Regions from separate parts of the Sphingomonas sp. DC4900 genome, predicted to be linked through region 2. Evidence: predicted binding sites of a transcription regulator. Region 2 holds the regulator's gene; each other region holds the start of a gene.
What was found. The regulator LexA, encoded in region 2, represses DNA repair genes until DNA is damaged. The targets are predictions, from matches to a motif close to GTTCCNCNCTTGTTCT.
Positions count from the first base shown of each region.

Region 1: ACP690_RS10750 (ribonucleoside-diphosphate reductase subunit alpha) is a predicted target of LexA. The motif match lies at 2,715-2,730, and genes of this name have one in related genera.
Region 3: radA (DNA repair protein RadA) is a predicted target of LexA. The motif match lies at 2,543-2,558, and genes of this name have one in related genera.
Region 4: ACP690_RS04710 (ATP-dependent helicase) is a predicted target of LexA. The motif match lies at 2,340-2,355, and genes of this name have one in related genera.

Region 1 is NZ_JAFCUK010000008.1:64,017-68,859, forward strand. It holds gene ACP690_RS10740 (DUF2171 domain-containing protein) at 1-52, shown strand, start outside; gene ACP690_RS10745 (endonuclease domain-containing protein) at 127-543, opposite strand; gene ACP690_RS10750 (ribonucleoside-diphosphate reductase subunit alpha) at 789-2,699, opposite strand; gene ACP690_RS10755 (protein-L-isoaspartate(D-aspartate) O-methyltransferase) at 3,113-4,018, shown strand; gene ACP690_RS10760 (class I SAM-dependent methyltransferase) at 4,110-4,843, opposite strand, start outside.
Region 2 is NZ_JAFCUK010000004.1:180,067-184,909, reverse strand. It holds gene trpC (indole-3-glycerol phosphate synthase TrpC) at 1-187, shown strand, start outside; gene moaC (cyclic pyranopterin monophosphate synthase MoaC) at 184-651, shown strand; gene ACP690_RS07365 (molybdopterin molybdotransferase MoeA) at 656-1,837, shown strand; gene lexA (transcriptional repressor LexA) at 1,896-2,588, shown strand; gene ACP690_RS07355 (ComEC/Rec2 family competence protein) at 2,859-4,843, opposite strand, start outside.
Region 3 is NZ_JAFCUK010000016.1:31,280-36,122, reverse strand. It holds gene ACP690_RS15355 (iron-sulfur cluster assembly scaffold protein) at 1-233, opposite strand, end outside; gene ACP690_RS15350 (CvpA family protein) at 230-805, opposite strand; gene radA (DNA repair protein RadA) at 1,148-2,521, opposite strand; gene ACP690_RS15340 (glycosyltransferase family 4 protein) at 2,770-3,933, shown strand; gene ACP690_RS15335 (DUF2218 domain-containing protein) at 4,443-4,748, opposite strand; gene ACP690_RS15330 (PadR family transcriptional regulator) at 4,745-4,843, opposite strand, start outside.
Region 4 is NZ_JAFCUK010000003.1:36,119-40,961, forward strand. It holds gene rsmD (16S rRNA (guanine(966)-N(2))-methyltransferase RsmD) at 1-518, shown strand, start outside; gene ACP690_RS04700 (hypothetical protein) at 537-830, shown strand; gene ACP690_RS04705 (MFS transporter) at 814-2,112, opposite strand; gene ACP690_RS04710 (ATP-dependent helicase) at 2,359-4,644, shown strand.

The DNA.
Region 1 (4,843 bases), on a different contig from region 2:
GCGCCTGTCGGCCACCGCGCAGAACGCCCAGGACATGTTCGAAGAGGCGTGATGGGCCGTCTCCCTCTCCCGGCGGGAGAGGGAGGGAGCCGCCGTCAGGCGGCGGAAGGGTGAGGGTGGTGCCGCTCATGCGGTGCCGCCCTTTTTCTTGGGCGAAAGACCCTCATCCTTCCGCGGCTTCGCCGCTCCTTCCTTCTCTCGGAGGGAGAAGGAGATGTGTTCGATCACGCCTTCGATATTTGTCATCACGTCCGTGTTCGAGACGCGGATAGTTCTGTAGCCTTCACGGGCCATGAAACCTGCGCGGGACGCGTCTGAGCCTTCCGCGCCGGCGTGGGTATCGCCGTCGACCTCGATGACCAGCTTTTCGGAAAAGCACAGCATGTCGGCGTAGAAAGGTCCCAGCGGCGCCTGATGGCGCCATTTCAGATGCGGATAGGTGTCGCGGAGCGCGCGGAGCAGGTGGCGTTCTGGCGCGGGGGCATTGCGGCGTAGGTCTCGGGCGCGTTGGACGGTGCCGGACGGTGCGTCTTTGTATCGCATGTCACCCTCACCCTTCCGCGCCCTGACGGGCGCTCCCTCCCTCTCCCAGGGGGAGAGGGAATTGGCGGCGCCTCACCCCTCTCCCCCCGGGAGAGGGAGGGGCCCGCCCGCGTCAGCGGGTGGGAGGGTGAGGGTGGCCCCTCGCCGGCTACGCCACGCCGTCAGACATCGTCGGCTCATGCCGACGCTGCTGCCCGCCGTGGCGAGTCTTCGGATGGCTTACGCCATCCGAAGCCGCCCACACCTCACTGACACGCCAGACATTCGTCATAGTCCGTCGTCTCGCCGATTTCGAACTTCGGCGCGGCGATGGTGTTGTCCGCTTCCACGCCGCCCGATCCGGCGAAGCCCGCGCGCTGCACGCTCTTCGAGCGCAGATAGTAGAGCGACTTGATGCCAAGCTCCCAGGCGCGGAAGTGGAGCATCAGGAGGTCCCACTTCTCGACGTCGGCCGGGATGAACAGGTTCAGCGACTGCGCCTGGTCGATATAGGGCGTGCGGTCGCCGGCGAGTTCGAGCAGCCAGCGCTGGTCGATTTCGAAGCTGGTCTTGTAGCAATCCTTCTCTTCCACCGACAGGAAGTCGAGGTGCTGGACCGAGCCGCCGTGTTCGAGGATCGAATTCCATACCGCGTCGCTGTTCTTGGATTTCTCCTTGAGCAGCTTTTCCAGATACGGGTTCTTGACCGAGAAGCTGCCCGACAGCGTCTTGTGCGTGTAGATGTTCGCCGGAATCGGTTCGATGCAGGCGCTGGTGCCGCCGCAGATGATGCTGATCGACGCGGTCGGCGCGATCGCCATCTTGCAGCTGAAGCGCTCCATCACGCCGACGTCGGCGGCGTCGGGGCAAGGGCCCCGCTCGGCGGCGAGCGTCATCGACGCCTGATTCACCTGCGCGCTGATGTGCTTGAAGATCCTGAGGTTCCAGCTCTTCGCCATCGCGCCTTCGAACGGCAGGCCGCGCGCCTGGAGGAAGGAGTGGAAGCCCATGACGCCCAAGCCCACCGAGCGTTCGCGCGCGGCGCTATAGGCGGCGCGTTCCATGCCCGGTTCGTGGCGGTCGATATAATCCTGCAGCACGTTGTCGAGGAAGCGCATCACGTCTTCGATGAAGACCTTGTCGTCCTTCCACTCGTCCCACGTTTCGAGGTTGAGCGACGACAGGCAGCAGACCGCGGTGCGATCGTTGCCGAGATGGTCGCGGCCGGTCGGCAGCGTGATTTCCGAGCACAGGTTCGACGTCGAGACCTTCAGGCCCAGGTCGCGGTGATGCTTGGGCATCGCCTTGTTCACGTGATCGGCGAAGACGATGTACGGCTCACCCGTCTGCAGGCGGGTTTCGACGAGCTTCTGGAACAGCGAGCGCGCATCGAGCGTCGCGCGGACGGTGCCGTCCTTGGGGCTGAGCAGATTCCATTCGCGGCCGTCGCGCACCGCTTCCATGAAGGCGTCGGTCAGCAGCACGCCGTGGTGCAGGTTCAGCGCCTTGCGGTTGAAGTCGCCGCTGGGCTTACGAATTTCGAGGAATTCCTCGATCTCCGGATGGCTGACGTCGAGGTAGCAGGCGGCCGAACCGCGGCGCAGCGACCCTTGCGAAATCGCGAGCGTCAGGCTGTCCATTACGCGGACGAAGGGGATGATGCCGCTGGTCTTGCCGTTGAGGCCGACGGGTTCGCCGATGCCGCGCACGCTGCCCCAATAGGTGCCGATGCCGCCGCCGCGCGAGGCGAGCCAGACGTTCTCGTTCCAGGTGTCGACGATGCCGTTCAGGCTGTCGGGCACCGAATTGAGGTAGCAGCTGATCGGCAGGCCGCGCCCCGTGCCGCCGTTCGACAGCACCGGCGTCGCGGGCATGAACCACAAGCGGCTGATATAATCGTACAGGCGCTGCGCATGCGCGGCATCGTCGGCATAGGCCGAGGCGACGCGGACGAACAGGTCCTGATAGCTTTCGCCCGGCAGCAGGTAGCGATCGTTCAGCGTTTCCTTGCCGAAATCGGTCAGCAGCGCATCGCGGCTATGATCGACCTCGACGGGATAGGGGCGGGCGTGGATCGCCTTGCTGCCGCCATTCGCCTCTGCGGCGGGCGCCTCGGCGGCGACGGTGGCGTCGATCGTATCGGTCATGGCCTCACCCTGCGTGTCCCTGAAATCCATCGATTACCGTCCCTTGTTCCATACATGTTCGACTCGGGGCGACATGCACAGCATATCACCCGGGCGCCCCGATGGTGAGAACAAAAAGGGGTCGCGGTTCACGGCCGCATTGTGCCCCATGGCGAATCCGGCACGGGATGCCGCCATCGATCTCTACCAGCGATTGGGTTCACCCCCGAACGCAACCCCCACAAATTGTGGCAAAGCGTCGCCGCGGGCAAGAGGCTTAATGACGCGGCAGCCGTGCGGTTCCGGTGCGAACGGGGCGCGGCGGGCCGGTCGAGGGGCCGCGACGCGTGGACTTCCGCGGCTTCCGGAAAGTGCAAGCGGCGAGTGGCGCGATGAAAATTTTTTTAGTGGCCGAAGGGGCCAATCCGGACGCGATTCAACCCATGTCGTCCCGTCCGTCAAACATGAACGAAAGTTTCGTTGCGGCGGCCGGGGATACCGTCGAAGCCGCGGCGATGCGTCGTCGTTCGTCTCTCGTCCTCTCCGCCCTGATACTCGCCGGCTGTGCGCAGCGACCGGTGGCGGGGGTCGATATGCTGACCATGCTGGCCAAGGCGCGGGCGCACCAGACCCCGGCACAGCAGCGCGCGGCGATGGTCGCCGACATCCGTGCCGACATTCGCAGCAACGATCCGGCGGCGGACACGCCGGCCCTGGCGCGCGCGCTGGCGGCGATCGGCACGATCCCGCGCGAGAACTTCGTCGACGCCAGGGGACGCGCGGCGGCCTATGTCGATCTGCCGCAGGACATCGGCCACGGTCAGACGATCTCCGATCCCTATGTCGTCGCGGTGATGACCGCGGCGCTGGACCTGCCCGCGGATCGCAGCGCTCATGTGCTCGATATCGGCACGGGATCGGGCTATCAGGCAGCGGTGCTTGCGGCGGTCGCGGCGCGCGTCGCCTCGGTCGAGATCGTCGCGCCGCTCGCCCGCATGGCGGCCGCACGCCTGCGCCGGATGGGCTATGCGACCGTCACCGTGCGGGCGGGCGACGGCTTCCTCGGCTGGCCGGAGCAGGCGCCCTTCGACGGGATCGTCGTCGCCGCCAGCGCCACCGCGGTGCCGCAACCGCTGGTCGACCAGCTGAAGGTCGGCGGCCGCATCGTCATGCCCATCGGCCCGTCCGACACCAGCACGCAATTGCTGCGCATGACCAAGCGCGCCGACGGTACGCTGGATCGATGCACGCTGGGCCCCGCGCTGTTCGTCCACTTCACCGGCGGCCGCGTCCGCCCTTTCGCGCCCCGCGCGCTGACCGATCGCACGATCCCGCTGTGCTTTCGCGCTCCGATCGTGGGGGTGGTTTGAGGGGGCGGGAGCGGGCGAGGCGTCTTCGATCTCAGGGTTGGGGCGGCATTCCCGCCAACGATGCAAATTTGGGCAACCCAACACGCCAGCGTTATCTGCGCCCGATGAGCAATTCGGATGCCTTTGTAATGGTGAAGACCCCATTCTCGCGTTCGAAGGCGTCCTGAACGGCAGCCGCCAGGTGCTCCATGATGCCCGGCTTATCGGCAATCGGCAGGCTAGTCAGATAGCCTAACAGATCGACGGGATCGGTGACGCGCAACTCGTCGTCGTACCGGATGACATCGACGCTGGCGAACGCGTCGTGCATGAGCGCGAGGCCTTGCTCCGACGAAAGCGGTTCTGGTCGTGGATCAGCCTGGCCTCCGAATGGTGCCCGCGCCAACGCCGACAGCTCTGCCATCGTACCTGCTGGATTGAGCACCACGGCCACGGTACCGCCTTCGCGCGTTACCCTTGCCATCTCCTTCAGTCCGGCAGTCGGGTCGGCGAGGTGATAGAGCATGTGGATCGCGATTGTCGTGTCCACGCTGGCATCGGCCAGCGGCAGGGCAACGGCGTCAGCCACGGACACCTTGACATCGTGCCACCGCTGCACGGCGGCAATGGCGGCGCGGGCAGCGTCCACCATGCCTTGTGAGATATCAGACAGCCGCAGCTTCAGGTCGGATGGCACCGCTTGCGGCGCGTTCGTCCAGAACGATCCCGCGCCACACCCCACGTCGGCAATGACACCGCCCGCAGGCAGCGGAATGTTGGCGGACAGCCACTCGAACCAGTCGCCCCGCCCATAGCGGGTATGCAAGATCGACCGCGCTTTCAGCC
Region 2 (4,843 bases):
CTTCGCCCGCACCTACGAGCTGGTCGGCAAGGCGCCAAAGGGCTGCACCTTCGTTGCGGAAAGCGGCCTCGAAACCCGCGCCGATCTCGATGCGATGGCGGCGCATGGCGTGCGCTGCTTCCTGATCGGCGAGGCGCTGATGCGCGCCGACGACGTCGAGGCCGCGACGCGGGCCTTGGTCGGGTGAGCCGCCTCACCCATATCGACGCCGACGGTGCCGCGCATATGGTCGATGTCGGCGACAAGGCGGTGACGCAGCGTCGCGCGGTCGCCACCGGCCGCATCGCCATCGCACCCGACGCCCTGGCGGCAATCCGCGACGGCGCCGCGAAGAAGGGCGACGTGCTCGCCGTTGCCCGCGTCGCCGGGATCATGGCGGCGAAAAAGACCGCGGACCTTATCCCGCTCTGCCACCCCTTGCCCCTCACCCGCGTCACGCTCGACCTGACGCTGGACGATGCCGGCATCACCGCAACCGCGCTGACCGCCACCGACGGCAAGACCGGCGTCGAGATGGAGGCGCTGACCGCCGTGTCGGTCGCCTTGCTCACCATCTACGACATGGCGAAGGCGATGGACCGCGCCATGACCATCTCGGACATCCGCCTGCTCGAAAAGGCCGGCGGCGCCTCTGGCGATTGGCGCGCCTGACGCCATGGCGCTGCTCCCGATCGACGAAGCCCAGGCGCGGCTGTTCGCGCACGCCCCGCCGGTCGGGACCGAAACCGTGCCGCTGACCGCCGCCGCCGGCCGCTGGGCGGCGGACGACATCGCCGCCCGCCGCACCCAGCCCGCCGCCGACCTGTCGGCGATGGACGGCTATGCGATCCGCTTCACCGACCTGCCCGGACCGTGGACGCTGATCGGCGAAAGCGCCGCCGGCCGCCCCTTTGCCGGCACCGTCGGGCCCGGCGAAACCGCGCGCATCTTCACCGGCGCGGCCATGCCCGAAGGCGCCGACACGGTGATGGTGCAGGAAGAGATCGCGGCCTCCGGCACCGCGATCCACCTGACTGGCGAAGGCCCGGCAACGCTCGGCCGCAACACCCGCCGCCGCGGCCTCGACTTTCACGCCGGCAATCGCCTGATCGCCCGCGGCGAGCGGCTGACGCCAGCCCGCATCGCCGTCGCCGCGACCGGCGGCATCGGCACGATCGCGGTCCACCGCCGGGTGCGCGTCGCCATCTGCGCGACGGGCGACGAACTGGTCGATCCGGGCACCCGCGGCGACGCGAGCGCGCTGCCCGAATCGAACCGCGCGATGCTGACGGCGATGCTCGCCGACCTGCCGATCGAGCTGATCGACCTCGGCATCCTGCCCGATGATCTCGATCGCCTGCGCGATGCGTTCGCGCGCGTCGACGCCGACCTGCTCGTCACCACCGGCGGCGCGTCCGTGGGCGACCACGACCTCGTGCGCCCGGCGCTGGAGGCGGCGGGCGGCGTCATCGATTTCTGGCGGATCGCGCTGCGGCCGGGCAAGCCGATGATGGCGGGACGGCGCGGCGCGATGCAGGTGCTGGGCCTGCCGGGCAACCCGGTATCGGCCTTCGTCACCGCCCTGCTCTTCGTCAAACCGTTGATCGCGCACCTGTCCGGCGCTGCGAACCCGCTGCCGCGCAGCACGATGGCGATCCTGGGGGAAGACCTGCCCGCCAACGGCCCGCGCACCGATTATCTGCGCGCAGAGCTGCGCGACGGCCGCGCCTATGCCTCGACCATTCAGGACAGTTCGATGCTGCTGACGCTGGCGCGCTCGCATTGCCTGATCGTGCGGCCGGTCGGTGCCCCCGTCGCGCGCGTGGGCGACTCGGCGGAAATCCTCGTCATCGCTTGACGCCCCACGAATTGTTCCCTAGAAGTTCCGCGTCTGTTCTGACGGGGAAGGACCGCTTATGCTCACGCGCAAGCAGCACGAGCTTGTATGCTTCATCAACGACCGGCTCGAGGAGACGGGCATCTCACCGTCGTTCGAGGAGATGAAGGACGCGCTCGACCTCAAGTCCAAGTCCGGCGTCCACCGCCTGATCAGCGCGCTGGAGGAACGCAACTTCATCCGCCGCCTTCCCAACCGTGCGCGCGCGCTGGAAGTGCTGCGCATGCCGGAACGCTCCGAACGCAAGGCGCCTGAAACGCCCGCTCCCGCTGCGCCGCCGAGCGCGCCGGCCGCGGGCAATGTGCGTCCCGCCCCCTCGCCGGCGAACGACGTCGTCGAAATCCCGCTGCACGGCCGGATCGCCGCCGGCGTGCCGATCGAGGCGTTCGAAGGCAGTTCGATGCTCGCCGTCCCCGCGGCGTTGCTCGGCACCGGCGAACATTATGCGCTGGAGGTTTCCGGCGACTCGATGGTCGAGGCTGGTATTCTAGATGGCGACTATGCGCTGATCCGCCGTACCGACATCGCCCGCGATGGCGAGATCGTCGTTGCGTTGATCGAGGATAGCGAGGCGACACTCAAATATTTCCGTCGCGAAGGCGCGATGATCCGCCTCGATCCCGCCAACCGCGCCTATGAGCCGCAGCGCTACGTTCCCTCGCACGTCCGCGTGCAGGGCAAATTGTCGGGTATCCTGCGCCGCTACGACTGACGGGATTCCGGCGTGGTGGCGCACCGCAAAACACGATCGTTCGTGAGACTTTTGTGACTTTCCAAACGGCGCCTTCTGCCTCCCGTCGAGGGCAGGGCATTCCGGCTTCCCGCTGATTGCGTGCTTGAAAGTCCTTAAATATCGGATGTTTAGACACGGGCATCATTGCGAGCGCAGCGAAGCAATGACGGATTGACCCGAACTCGTGCCGCTACGGGAAGCAGCGCCCCGTCGCAAAGGCTCAGACCGAGACCAGCGCTCGAGCTGAGGTCATCGCGGAGGCATGGCCGTCGGGATATCGTCCGGCCGAGGCGGGGCGACCTTGGCTCCCACCAACCATGGATGCCGATCCCCTGGCTGCGTCACGGTCCGCACACGCCCGCTCGCCAGGGTCAGCATGACCCCGCCGGTACGCCGCAGCACGGGCGCGTCTAGCCGCAGCCAGCGCGGCCGGCACGCCCGCGGCAGCCGCCGGTCGCTCACCACGACGTCCGCCCTCCCGCAGGCCGCGACCACATCCCGCCATGCCAGTTGGTAGCCGCTGCGGGTTGCCAGGACGCGGAACGACTGCCCTCCCCCGTCCCGCAGGACCGCCACGCACGCATCGCGGCTGCACCGGGCCTCCGGCAGATCGTCGAGCAGCCACGGCTCGCCATCGGTCCCGCCATTTTCGGCGAGCATCGCCCGCGTATAGTCCCCGGCGCGGTCGCGCAGCAGCGCCAGCCGGCCACCCAGCCGGATCGCCATATGCCGCCCGTCCCCCGTCACCAGCAGATCGGGTGGCGGGGTCGACGCCGCCCAGGCGGCACCGGCGACGACCGGCAGCACGCCGATCCAGCGCATCCGCGTACTCCACAGCGCCAGCCACAGCCCACCGGCGACCATCGACAGAAACGCCCCCAGCGGCATCGACGACACCACCAGAGACGCGCCCGGCGCATCCGCCACGACATGCGCCAGCCACAGCAGCCCGCGCAGCGCCCCATCGGTCAACCACCACACGGGCCCGCCCAGCCCGACCGTGTCCAGCACCAACGCCCCCGCCTCCAGCGGCATGACGACGAACGTCGTCAGCGGGATGGCGACGATATTGGCCGCAGCCCCATACAGGCCCGCCTTGTGGAAGTGATAGATTGCGATCGGCATCAGCGCCGCCTCCACCACCACGCCCGTCAGCAGCAGCGACCCAAGCCCGCGTAGCAGACGGCGTGCGCGCGCTTCCTCACGCGGCTCGAACCACCCGCGCACCCGCGGATGCTCGTGCAGCGCAACGATCGCCACGATCGCGGCGAACGACAGCTGGAAGCTTGGCCCCACCAGCGCTTCCGGCCGCACCGCGAGCACGACCATCGCGCCGGCCGCAACCAGCCGCAGCGTCATCGCCTCCCGCCCCATCGCCAGCGCCGCCAGCACGAGCAGCGCGGCGACGCACGATCGGATCGTGGGCACCTGGGATCCGGTGAGCAACGTATAGCCGATGGCGGCCAACGCCCCCATCCCCGCCGCGACCAACGGCAACCGGACGCGGATGGCGAGCCATGGCCACAGCGCGAGCAGCCGCAACGTGACGAACATCGTCGCCGCCACCGCCGCGGTGATGTGCAGCCCGCTGACCGACAGCAGATGCGCGAGGCCCGCCCGCCGCATCGCCTCCGCATCGCGCTCGCTGATCGCACCCTCGTCCCCGGTCGCCAGCGCCGCCGCAATGCCGCCCCGGCTCCCCCCCAGCCGATCGGTGATATGCGCGGTCAGGCGTCGCCGCAGGCTGCCCTCCGCCGCGCCGGGCGACACCAGCTCCACCGGCGCGAACCCCCGACCGGTCGCGCCAATCCCGGCAAACCACGCCGCCCGCGCAAAATCATACGCTCCCGGCACTGACGCCGCGGCCGGAGGCATCAACCGCGCCCGCAGCCGGATTCGCGCCGCCTCACCCAGCCCCCTCGGCACATCATCGGTCGCCAGGTTGATCCGCACCCGCGGTGGCAGTCCGATCCCCGGATCGCTCTCGATCGTCAGCCGCACCAGATCGCGCGCGACGAGCGCCTCCATCCCGACCACCCGCCCCGTCACCACGGCGACGACCGGCCGCGCCAGCACCGGGGCCGCGACCTGCTCGGCGCGCCACCATGCGGTCGCCACGCCTGCCGCCATCAGAACCGCGCCGACAGCGACGCTATGCGCCGCCCGCCCGCCCCGCCCGATCGCCGCCGCAACGCAGGCGATGGCGAGTGCCGCCAGCATCGCCGCGATCCACT
Region 3 (4,843 bases), on a different contig from region 2:
ACGATGTCCGCCGCCAACAGCGACGACGATGCCTGGCCCAGCGCACAGGCGCGTACCAGCAGCCCGACCTCCTTCACCCGGCCGTCGTCGCCCAGCCCCACGTCCACCGTCACCCGGCTGCCGCAGATCGGCGATCGCTTTTCCACGGTCGCCTGCGCATGCGCCAGCCGCTCATGGTGCGGGATCGACGCCGCCAGCCGCAGGATTTCGGCATTGTACAAGGGGGCGTTCATCGCGCGTCACTTCCATTGTCGGGCTGGCCCGCCTCGCGATCCAGCATCGCGCGCGAACCGAACACGGGCAGCCCGCGACGGCGACGATCGACGAAATCGGCGATCCCTGCGCTCGTCGCGTTGAGCAGATTGTAGCATTTCGACTGGGTCATCCAGTCCGGCCGCCGCGCGGGCCCGCCACGCGCGGTATCGACCAGCAACGCGGCCAGCAGGAAGGCGAGGCTCGCGAGGATCAACCCTTTCAGCGCGCCGAAGCCGAAGCCCAGCGCGCGGTCGACCGGCCCCAGGATCGAGGTGCGCGTCCGCTTGCCGATCGCATTGGCGACCAGCTTGCCGCCCAGATACGTGCCGCCCGCGATGACCGCGAACGCCGCCACCGCCGCGCCCGACGGCGTGCCGACCGTCCCCGCCAGCTTGGCCGCGAGCGCGACGTGGAACAGCTTCAGCATCGCGACGATCGCCACCCAGGCGAACATCGACAACACCTCCGCGACGAACCCCCGCCGCGCGCCTAGCAGCGCCGCGCCCCCGACGAGCAGCAGAACGATGATATCGAGTGCGGTGAGACCCATAGACCTCCGGGAATAAGGACGCGGAACGCCCGCGGCTAGTCCTGCATCGGATGAACTGCGATATGTGGCGGAGAACGGGACGCCGCTACGCCGCGAGCGCCGTCCGTGACGTTTTATCGCGACCCTACCCAATTGCCACGACATGCGTGTGGCGCCCAGCGTTTGCCGCCCTGCCTTCCCCACCCACCGCCGTCATTCCCGCGCAGGCGGGAATCCAGACGCGCTACCGGTAGCGAGAGAGCCGCACCGTCAGAGGATATGGATTCCCGCCTTCGCGGGAATGACGGGACGAACGGGGCGACGAACAAACCTCACCACCAGCCGAAAACCCGCCGAAGCCCCTTACCCCCGCCCCAGCATATGGTCCACGAACTGCCCCAGCGTCCGGAACCCCGTCAGCCGCAACGCGCTGTCGTCCTTGGCCAGCGCGATCGGCACCATCGCGCGCTCGAAGCCGAGCTTCCCCGCCTCCTTCAGCCGCAGCGCGCCATGTGCCACGGGGCGCAGCTCGCCCGACAGCGCGACCTCGCCGAACGCCACCGCATCGACCGGCACCGGCCGCTCCGACAGCGCCGACACCAACGCCGCCGCGACGGCCAAGTCCGCCGCCGGGTCCTGCACGCGATAGCCGCCCGCGATGTTGAGATAGACTTCCGCCGTCGCGAAGCTCAGCCCACACCGCGCCTCCAGCACCGCCAGGATCATGGCCAACCGCCCGCTGTCCCAGCCGACCACCGCACGCCGCGGCGTCGCGCCGCTGGCGAGGCGCACCACCAGCGCCTGGATCTCGACCAGCACCGGCCGCGTCCCCTCCAGCGCCGGGAAGACGGTCGTCCCGCTCACCCCCTCGTCGCGCTGCGTCAGGAACAGCGCCGACGGATTGGCAACTTCGGCCAGCCCCTCGCTTTGCATCGAGAACACGCCGATCTCGTCCGTCCCGCCGAAGCGGTTCTTGATCGAGCGGAGGATGCGATACTGATGGCTGCGCTCGCCCTCGAAGCTCAGCACCGTGTCGACCATATGTTCCAGCACACGCGGCCCCGCGATCGACCCGTCCTTGGTCACGTGGCCGACGAGCACCAGCGCGGTCCCGCGTTCCTTTGCGAAGCGGATCAGCTCCTGCGCCGACGCGCGCACCTGGCTCACCGTGCCCGGCGCGCCCTCGATCAGGTCGCTGTGCATCGTCTGGATCGAATCGATCACCAGCAGTGCCGGCGGCGCGCCGATCGACAGCGTCGTCAGGATATCGCGCACCGATGTCGCCGCGGCGAGCTGCACCGGCGCGCTCCCCAGCCCCAGCCGCCGTGCGCGCAGCCGCACCTGATCCGCAGCCTCCTCGCCCGACACATAGGCGACCGACCGCCCGGCGAGCGCGAACTTCGCCGCCGCCTGCAGCAGCAGCGTCGACTTGCCGATCCCCGGATCGCCGCCGATCAGCGTCGCCGACCCCTCGACGAAGCCGCCGCCCAACGCCCGGTCCAGCTCGGCGATTCCCGTCGCCATCCGTTCGGGCAGCGCGATCTCGGCATCCAGCCCGACCAGCTGCACCGTCCGCCCGCCGGTGTGCAGATTATGCTTGGCCTGGAACGGGGTAACGACCGCACCCGCCTCTTCGACCAGCGTGTTCCATTCGGCGCAATCGCCGCACTGCCCCGCCCAGCGATGCGAAACCGATCCGCACGCCTGGCACACATATCGTTTCTGCGGTTTTGCCATGGCGAAGCGTTTAGCGGAATGAGAACGGGAAGGGAACAGATTTCGGGCTATCGGCAACCCCTAATCCCCCGTCACCCCGGACTTGTTCCGGGGTCCACCGGGCGGCAAGGGGTCGGCTGGCGGCTCGGGACTCCCCCGTGCGGACGAGTGGACCCCGGAACAAGTCCGGGGTGACGGTGTGAAGGCGCGACGACCACGCCCAAGCGACATAGTCACGCCGCAATCGCAACGCTATGGCCGGCGCCATCATGCACCCGTCGGACCTTCGTGTCGCGCTCTTCAGCGGCAATTACAATTACACCCGCGACGGCGCCAACCAGGCGCTGAACCTGCTCGTGCGCCACTTGCTCGACCGCGGCGTGCAGGTCCGCATCTATTCACCGACGATCGATCCGCCCGCCTTCCCGCCCACCGGCGACCTCGTGTCGGTGCCGGCGATCCCGATGCCCGGCGGCCGTGCCGAATATCGCCTGGGCCGCTATCTGCCCAAGGCGACGCGTGAGGATCTGGAGGCGTTCGCGCCCAACATCGTCCACGTCTCTGCGCCCGAATTCCTCAATCACGGTGCGGTCACCTGGGCACGCCGCCACGGCGTTCCCTCGGTCGCCTCGTTCCACACGCGCTTCGAAACCTATTTCCGCTATTATCGGATCGGCTTCATCGAACCGATGATCAAGGCAATCATGACGCGCTTCTACAACCGCGTCGATCGCGTCATGCCGCCCAGCCCGAGCATGGGCGAAGCGCTTCGCGAATGGGGCGTCACCACGCCGATCACCATCTGGTCGCGCGGCATCGACCATGACCGCTTCACGCCGGACCGCCGCGATTGCGCCTGGCGCCGCAGCCTCGGCATCGCCGATCGTGAGGTCGCGATCGGCTTCCTCGGCCGACTGGTGAAGGAAAAGGGCCTCGACGTCTTTGCCGAGGTGGTGAAAGAGCTCACCCGACGCGGCGTGCCGCACAAGGTGCTCGTCGTCGGCAAGGGCCCGGCGGAAGACTGGTTCGCCGCCCAGGCCCCGCACGCAATCTTCGCCGGCTTCCAGTCGGGCGACGACCTTGGCCGTGCGGTCGCGTCGATGGACGTCTTCTTCAACCCCTCGATCACCGAAACCTTCGGCAACGTCACCACCGAAGCCATGGCCGCCGGCGTCCCCGTCGTCGCCGCCCGCGCGACGGGCGCGGTCGATCTGGTCGAGGACGGCGTCACCGGCTTCCTCGTCGATCCGAAGGACATTGCGGGCTATGCCGATGCCATCGAACGCATCGTCGCCGACCCCGCACTGAAGGCCAGCATGGGCGAAGCCGGCCACGCCAAGGCTGCGCGATACCGCTGGGACACGGCGAACCAGGCGGTGCTCGACACGTACCTGGAACTGCACGACGGATCGCACGCCATTCCGAGCCACTGAGCCATCGTCTCGGATTGCGCCACGCCCGCGACGATAAGCCTTCGGTAAAGGCCACGCCGCCCACCCCAAGCGATCGTCACCCCGGATTTGGTCCGGGGTCCACTCCGCGGCGAGGGGAACGGCTACAAGCTCCATCGCTGCCCCTGAGGCCCGGTGGACCCCGGAACAAGCCGGGGTGACGGATCGCGTGCGGGTAGCGATCAAACCTCCACAAAGGCCCTACCAGCGCAGTCGCTCACAGCCCGCGCCCAAAACCCAAACAGGTCATTCCCGCGAAGGCGGGAATCCAGACACGCTAACGTCTGCGATGGAAGCGAAACGTCAGAGGTTATGGATTCCCGCCTCCGCGGGAATGACGGACGGTGGGATTAGAGGATTCCTGCCGGCCTTTCGATCGAAGACAGCGACGATCCCTCTTCCTCGCCGCGCCTCGGCGTCACCCGATCTTCTTTCTACGCCGCGTCTTCGCGCGAACGCTCCCCCTTCGCGCGAATGACGAACCGAACGCGTCACTCCCCCTCCCGCCAATCGAACGTCAGCGGCGCCTCGCGAAACGCGAACCGGTCGAGGTGGCTTGCCACCACCTCGCGCATCCGGCCCGTATCCTCGCCCGCAGGCACGGTCAGCACCAGATCCAGGCTCTCGCTGTCGGCCTGCATCGCCAGCACCGATCCGTTGGGAAAGGTGATCGTCCCCTCTTCCTGGGTGAAGGCCACCGTCATCTTGTGGCTCCAATGCTTGGCCAGTTGCTGGAGATAGCGGCTCGCCGAATGCGTCGGCACGCGGACGACGGAGATGTGGGGCGCGCCGCTCACTTCAGCCGCTCGATCTTGCGCACGACCTCGTCGATCAGCTCGGCCACGTCATGCCCCGCCTCTTCGGACAGATCGCCCGCCTCCAGCCGGTTCTG
Region 4 (4,843 bases), on a different contig from region 2:
AGTGGCGCGGGCGTCCGCTCGTCGCGCCCAAGGGCGACGCGACGCGCCCCACCGCCGACCGCACGCGCGAGGCCTTGTTCTCAATGCTCACCAGCCGCCTCGGCAGCTTCGAAGGGCTCGCCGTCGCCGATCTGTTCGCCGGATCGGGCGCGCTGGGGATCGAGGCGCTGTCGCGTGGCGCGGCGTCCTGCCTATTCGTCGAACAGGACGGCGCGGCGCTGGATGCGCTGAAGGCCAACCTCGCCAAGCTCGGCACGCGCGGCGACGTGCGCAGCGGGTCGGTAATGGCGCTGGGGCCGGCGCGCGCGCCGCTCGACCTCATCATGATGGACCCGCCCTACGGCACCGGTGCAGGCTTGGTAGCCTTGGATAAATTGGCGCGGCTGGGCTGGACGAACGCCGCGACCTGGGTCAGCATAGAGACCGCACGCGACGAGGCGGTCGAGGTCGCCGGGTTCGCCATCGACACCAGCCGCGTGCATGGGAAGGCCCGTGTGACACTCTTGCGGGCCGCCTGATCGCAACAGGAGGGAGCCATGGCGACGCAGTTCATTCCCCACCATTACGATGCCCCGCGGCGGTCGGGGCCGCAGGCGGTGGTCGGATGGGTGCATCATCCCTTGCCCAAGGGCATCGAGCTGGAGGTGCAGACGACGCCGTCCGCACAGGCGCTCGACAATCAGCAGATCGCGACGACGCGGCTGGTGCTGAGCCGCAACCAAGCGTTGCTGCTCGCCAGCTTCCTGCTCAACGCGACCGGCTATTCCGAGGCCGATGTCCCGAAACGCAGCGTGTCGCGCTGGCCGCGCTGGTTCAGTCGGCGGTCCTGACCCGCGGCAACAGTGCGAGGCCGGCGAGGCTCACGAGGCCCGCCGCGACCAGATACAGCCCGATCCACCACAGCCCGCGCGCAGCGAGCGCCTGCGCCGCGATCGGCGCGAGTGCCCCGCCCAAGATACCGCCGACGTTGAACGTCATCGACACGCCGGTGTAGCGCACGCCCGCCGGAAACAGCGTCGGCAGCCAGCCGCCGAGCGGACCATAGGCAAAGCCCATGACGAACAAGGCGAAGGCCAGCCACGCGAACACCACGACCAGCGATCCGGCGCCCAGCATCGGCCCCATCAGTGCGCCGGCGACGATGCAGCCCAGAAAGCCGATTACCAGCATCCGCTCCGCCCCCGTCCGGTCTGCCAGAACGCTCGCGACGATCACGCCTGCGGCGAGAAACAGGATCGCGACCAGCTCGACGCCGAGCAGCGCCGTCTTGTCATAGCCCAGCGTCGTCGTGCCGTAGCTCAGCGTAAAGGCGGTCGCGAGGTAGAAGAGCGCGAAGCACGCCACCACCCCGCCGGTGCCGGCCAGCAGCGCGCGGCCATGACCGGCAAACAGCGTCGCGAGCGGCACCTTGGGCAGCGCCTCCGCCTTGGCCGCTTCGACGAAGGCGGGCGTCTCGGTCAGCTTCAGTCGGATCCACAGGCCGAGCGCGACCAGCACCGCGCTCACCAGGAACGGCAGGCGCCACCCCCAGGCGCGGAACTGATCGTCGCTCAGCACCAGCCCCAGCAGCAGGAACAATCCGTTCGCCAGGATGAAGCCGACCGGCGCCCCCAGCGGGGGGAACATGCCCCACGTGTTGCGCCGATGCGGCGGTGCGTTCTCGACTGCGAGCAGCGCCGCGCCGCCCCATTCGCCGCCCAGCCCCAGCCCCTGGCCCAATCGCATCAGGCACAATAGCAGCGGCGCCCAGATGCCGAATTGTCGATAGGTCGGCAGGAAGGCGATCGCGACGGTCGACCCGCCCATGAGCAACAGGCTGGCGACGAGGGTCGACTTGCGCCCGATCCGGTCGCCGAAATGCCCGAACACCGCCGCACCGATCGGCCGCGCGAAGAAGGCCACGGCGAAGCTCGCGAAGCTCATCATCTGCCGCGCCGATGCACTTTCCCCCGGAAAGAACAGCGCCGGAAACACCAGCGCCGCGGCGGTGGCGTAAATGTAGAAATCGTAGAATTCCACCGCCGTACCGACGAGGCTCGCGGTCAGGATCCGGCGCGGCGAGGCTGGCGTGACGGCGGCGTCCGGGACTTCGGCGGCAGGGGTTTGGCTCATGCCGCCTTTCTAACCCCCAAATAAAGGCATCTGGCAACAAAGTTGCCATCCCTTCGCAACATTCCGCCGCTACCGCGATGCCACCGCGGCTCCCCTCCCCCTGTGGGTCGCGATGTATCGGTCGCCTTTCTGTCGACTGGTGCTCCCTGAACTACGGGGCGGCCGCACCGGTGGCTGCCCCGATTTTTCCGGGCTTGCCGCGCTCGCAGCTTGCCGAGCCAAGCGCCGTTCCCTACCTGTTCGCCGGTGACCGACACCGCCTCCCCCGCCGCCCTGCAGGATCCGCCGTATCTCAAGGGGTTGAACCCGCCGCAGCGCGACGCAGTGCTCACCACCGAAGGCCCGGTGCTGATGCTGGCCGGCGCCGGTACGGGCAAGACCGCGGCGCTGACCGCGCGGCTCGCGCATCTGCTGTGGACGCGCAAGGCGTGGCCGTCCGAAATCCTCGCCGTCACCTTCACCAACAAAGCCGCGCGCGAGATGCGCGAGCGTGTCGGCCGGATGGTCGGCGACGCGGTGGAGGGCATGCCGTGGCTCGGCACCTTCCACGCGATCGGCGCCAAGATGCTCCGCCGCCATGCCGAACTGGTCGGATTGCAGTCGAACTTCACCATTCTCGACACCGACGATCAGTTGCGGCTGCTGAAACAGCTGATCGTCGCCGCGGACATCGACGAAAAGCGCTTCCCCGCGCGCAGCCTCGCCGGCCTGATCGACGATTGGAAAAACAGGGGTCTGGTCCCCGCCGATATCGATGCCGGCGAGAGCGAACGCTACGCCAACGGGCGCGGCGGCGACCTGTACGCGCAATATCAGGCGCGGCTGCGCAGCGTGAACGCCTGCGACTTCGGCGACCTGCTGCTCCACATGCTCACCATCCTGAAGACGCACGCCGATGTGCTGCGCACCTATCAGGAGCGCTTCAAATACATCATGGTGGACGAATATCAGGACACCAACATCGTCCAGTATCTCTGGCTGCGGCTGCTGGCTCAGACGCGCAAGAACATCGCCTGTGTCGGCGACGACGATCAGTCCATCTATTCGTGGCGCGGCGCGCAGGTCGAAAACATCCTGAAGTTCGAGAAGGATTTTCCCGGCGCCAAGGTGATCCGCCTCGAACAGAATTACCGATCGACGCCGCATATCCTCGGCGCCGCGTCGGGCGTGATCGCGCATAACGGCGGTCGGCTCGGCAAGACGCTGTGGACCGAACTCGATGTGGGCGAGAAGGTGCGCGTGCTGGGGGTGTGGGACGGGCCGGAAGAAGCGCGCCGGGTTAGCGACGAGATTGAGGCCGCGCAGCGGAACGGCACCCCGCTCGACCATATCGCCATCCTCGTCCGCGCGCAGCATCAGACGCGCGAATTCGAAGACCGCTTCATCTCGATCGGCATGCCGTACCGCATCGTCGGCGGCTATCGCTTCTACGAACGCGCCGAAATCCGCGACGCGCTCGCCTATCTGCGCATCGTCAACCAGCCGTCGGACGATCTGGCCTTCGAACGCATCGTCAACGTCCCCAAGCGCGGCCTTGGCGACAAGGCGATCGCCAAGATCCACCAGCTCGCCCGCGCCGAGGGCGTGCCGCTCACCATCGCCGCGGCGCGCATTCTCGACACCGACGAACTGACCCCGCAGGCGCGCCGCGCGCTCGGCAATTTCGTCGGCGACATCGCGCGCTGGCGCGACCGGGCACGCGATCTGCCGCATGCCGAACTGGCGCGGCAGATGCTCGACGAATCGGGCTATACCGCGATGTGGCAGGCCGAAAAGTCGGTCGAGGCATCCGGGCGGCTCGAAAACCTGTCCGAACTCGTCCGCGCGATGGAAGAATATGAGTCGCTCGGCGCATTCCTCGAACACGTCAGCCTCGTCATGGACAAGGAAGGCGCGGTGCAGGCGCCCGAGGTCACGATCATGACGATCCACGCCGCCAAGGGCCTCGAATTCGACACCGTGTTTCTCGTCGGCTGGGAAGAAGGCCTGTTCCCCTCACAACGTGCGATCGACGAAGGCGGCACGCGCAGCCTGGAGGAGGAGCGCCGCCTCGCCTATGTCGCGATCACGCGTGCGCGCCGCCGCGCGACGATCCTCCACGCCGCCAACCGCCGCATCTACGGCCAGTGGACCTCCAGCATCCCGAGCCGCTTCGTCGGCGAATTGCCGCCCGAACATACCGACAGCGACACCACCATGTCGGGCGGCGAAAGCCTGTGGCGCGCCAATTGGAGCGAGCGCGCCGATCCCTTCGCCAATGTCGCGCGCGGCACCGGCCGCGGTCCGGGCTGGCAGCGCGCGGCGGGGTCTGGCTCCGGCTTCACCACCCAGCCGACGCGGATCGTCGAGAGCCGGGCGAGCGCGGTCAGCATCGGCAACAAGGGGCGCAGCGACCTCAGCGTCGGCATGCGCGTCTTCCACCAGAAGTTCGGCTATGGCGCGATTGCCGAGATCGAAGGCAACAAGCTGGAGATCGACTTCGAGGCCGCCGGCCGCAAGCGGGTGATGGACAGCTTCGTCACGATCGGGTGATCGGGGCGCTCCCGCCCGAGTACCACCCTCCTCGTCATGGCGAGCGCAGCGACAGACTGAGGCGACGGACTGAGGCGGCCGATCCCACCTTGGCGTCGTCCGGCAACCGCGCCCCGCCGACACGCCGCCTACCATCCGTTCAGGAACCGGCAGGGTAGGTTCCGCGTATGGCCGTTACGGTTCCGAATCAACGGACTAA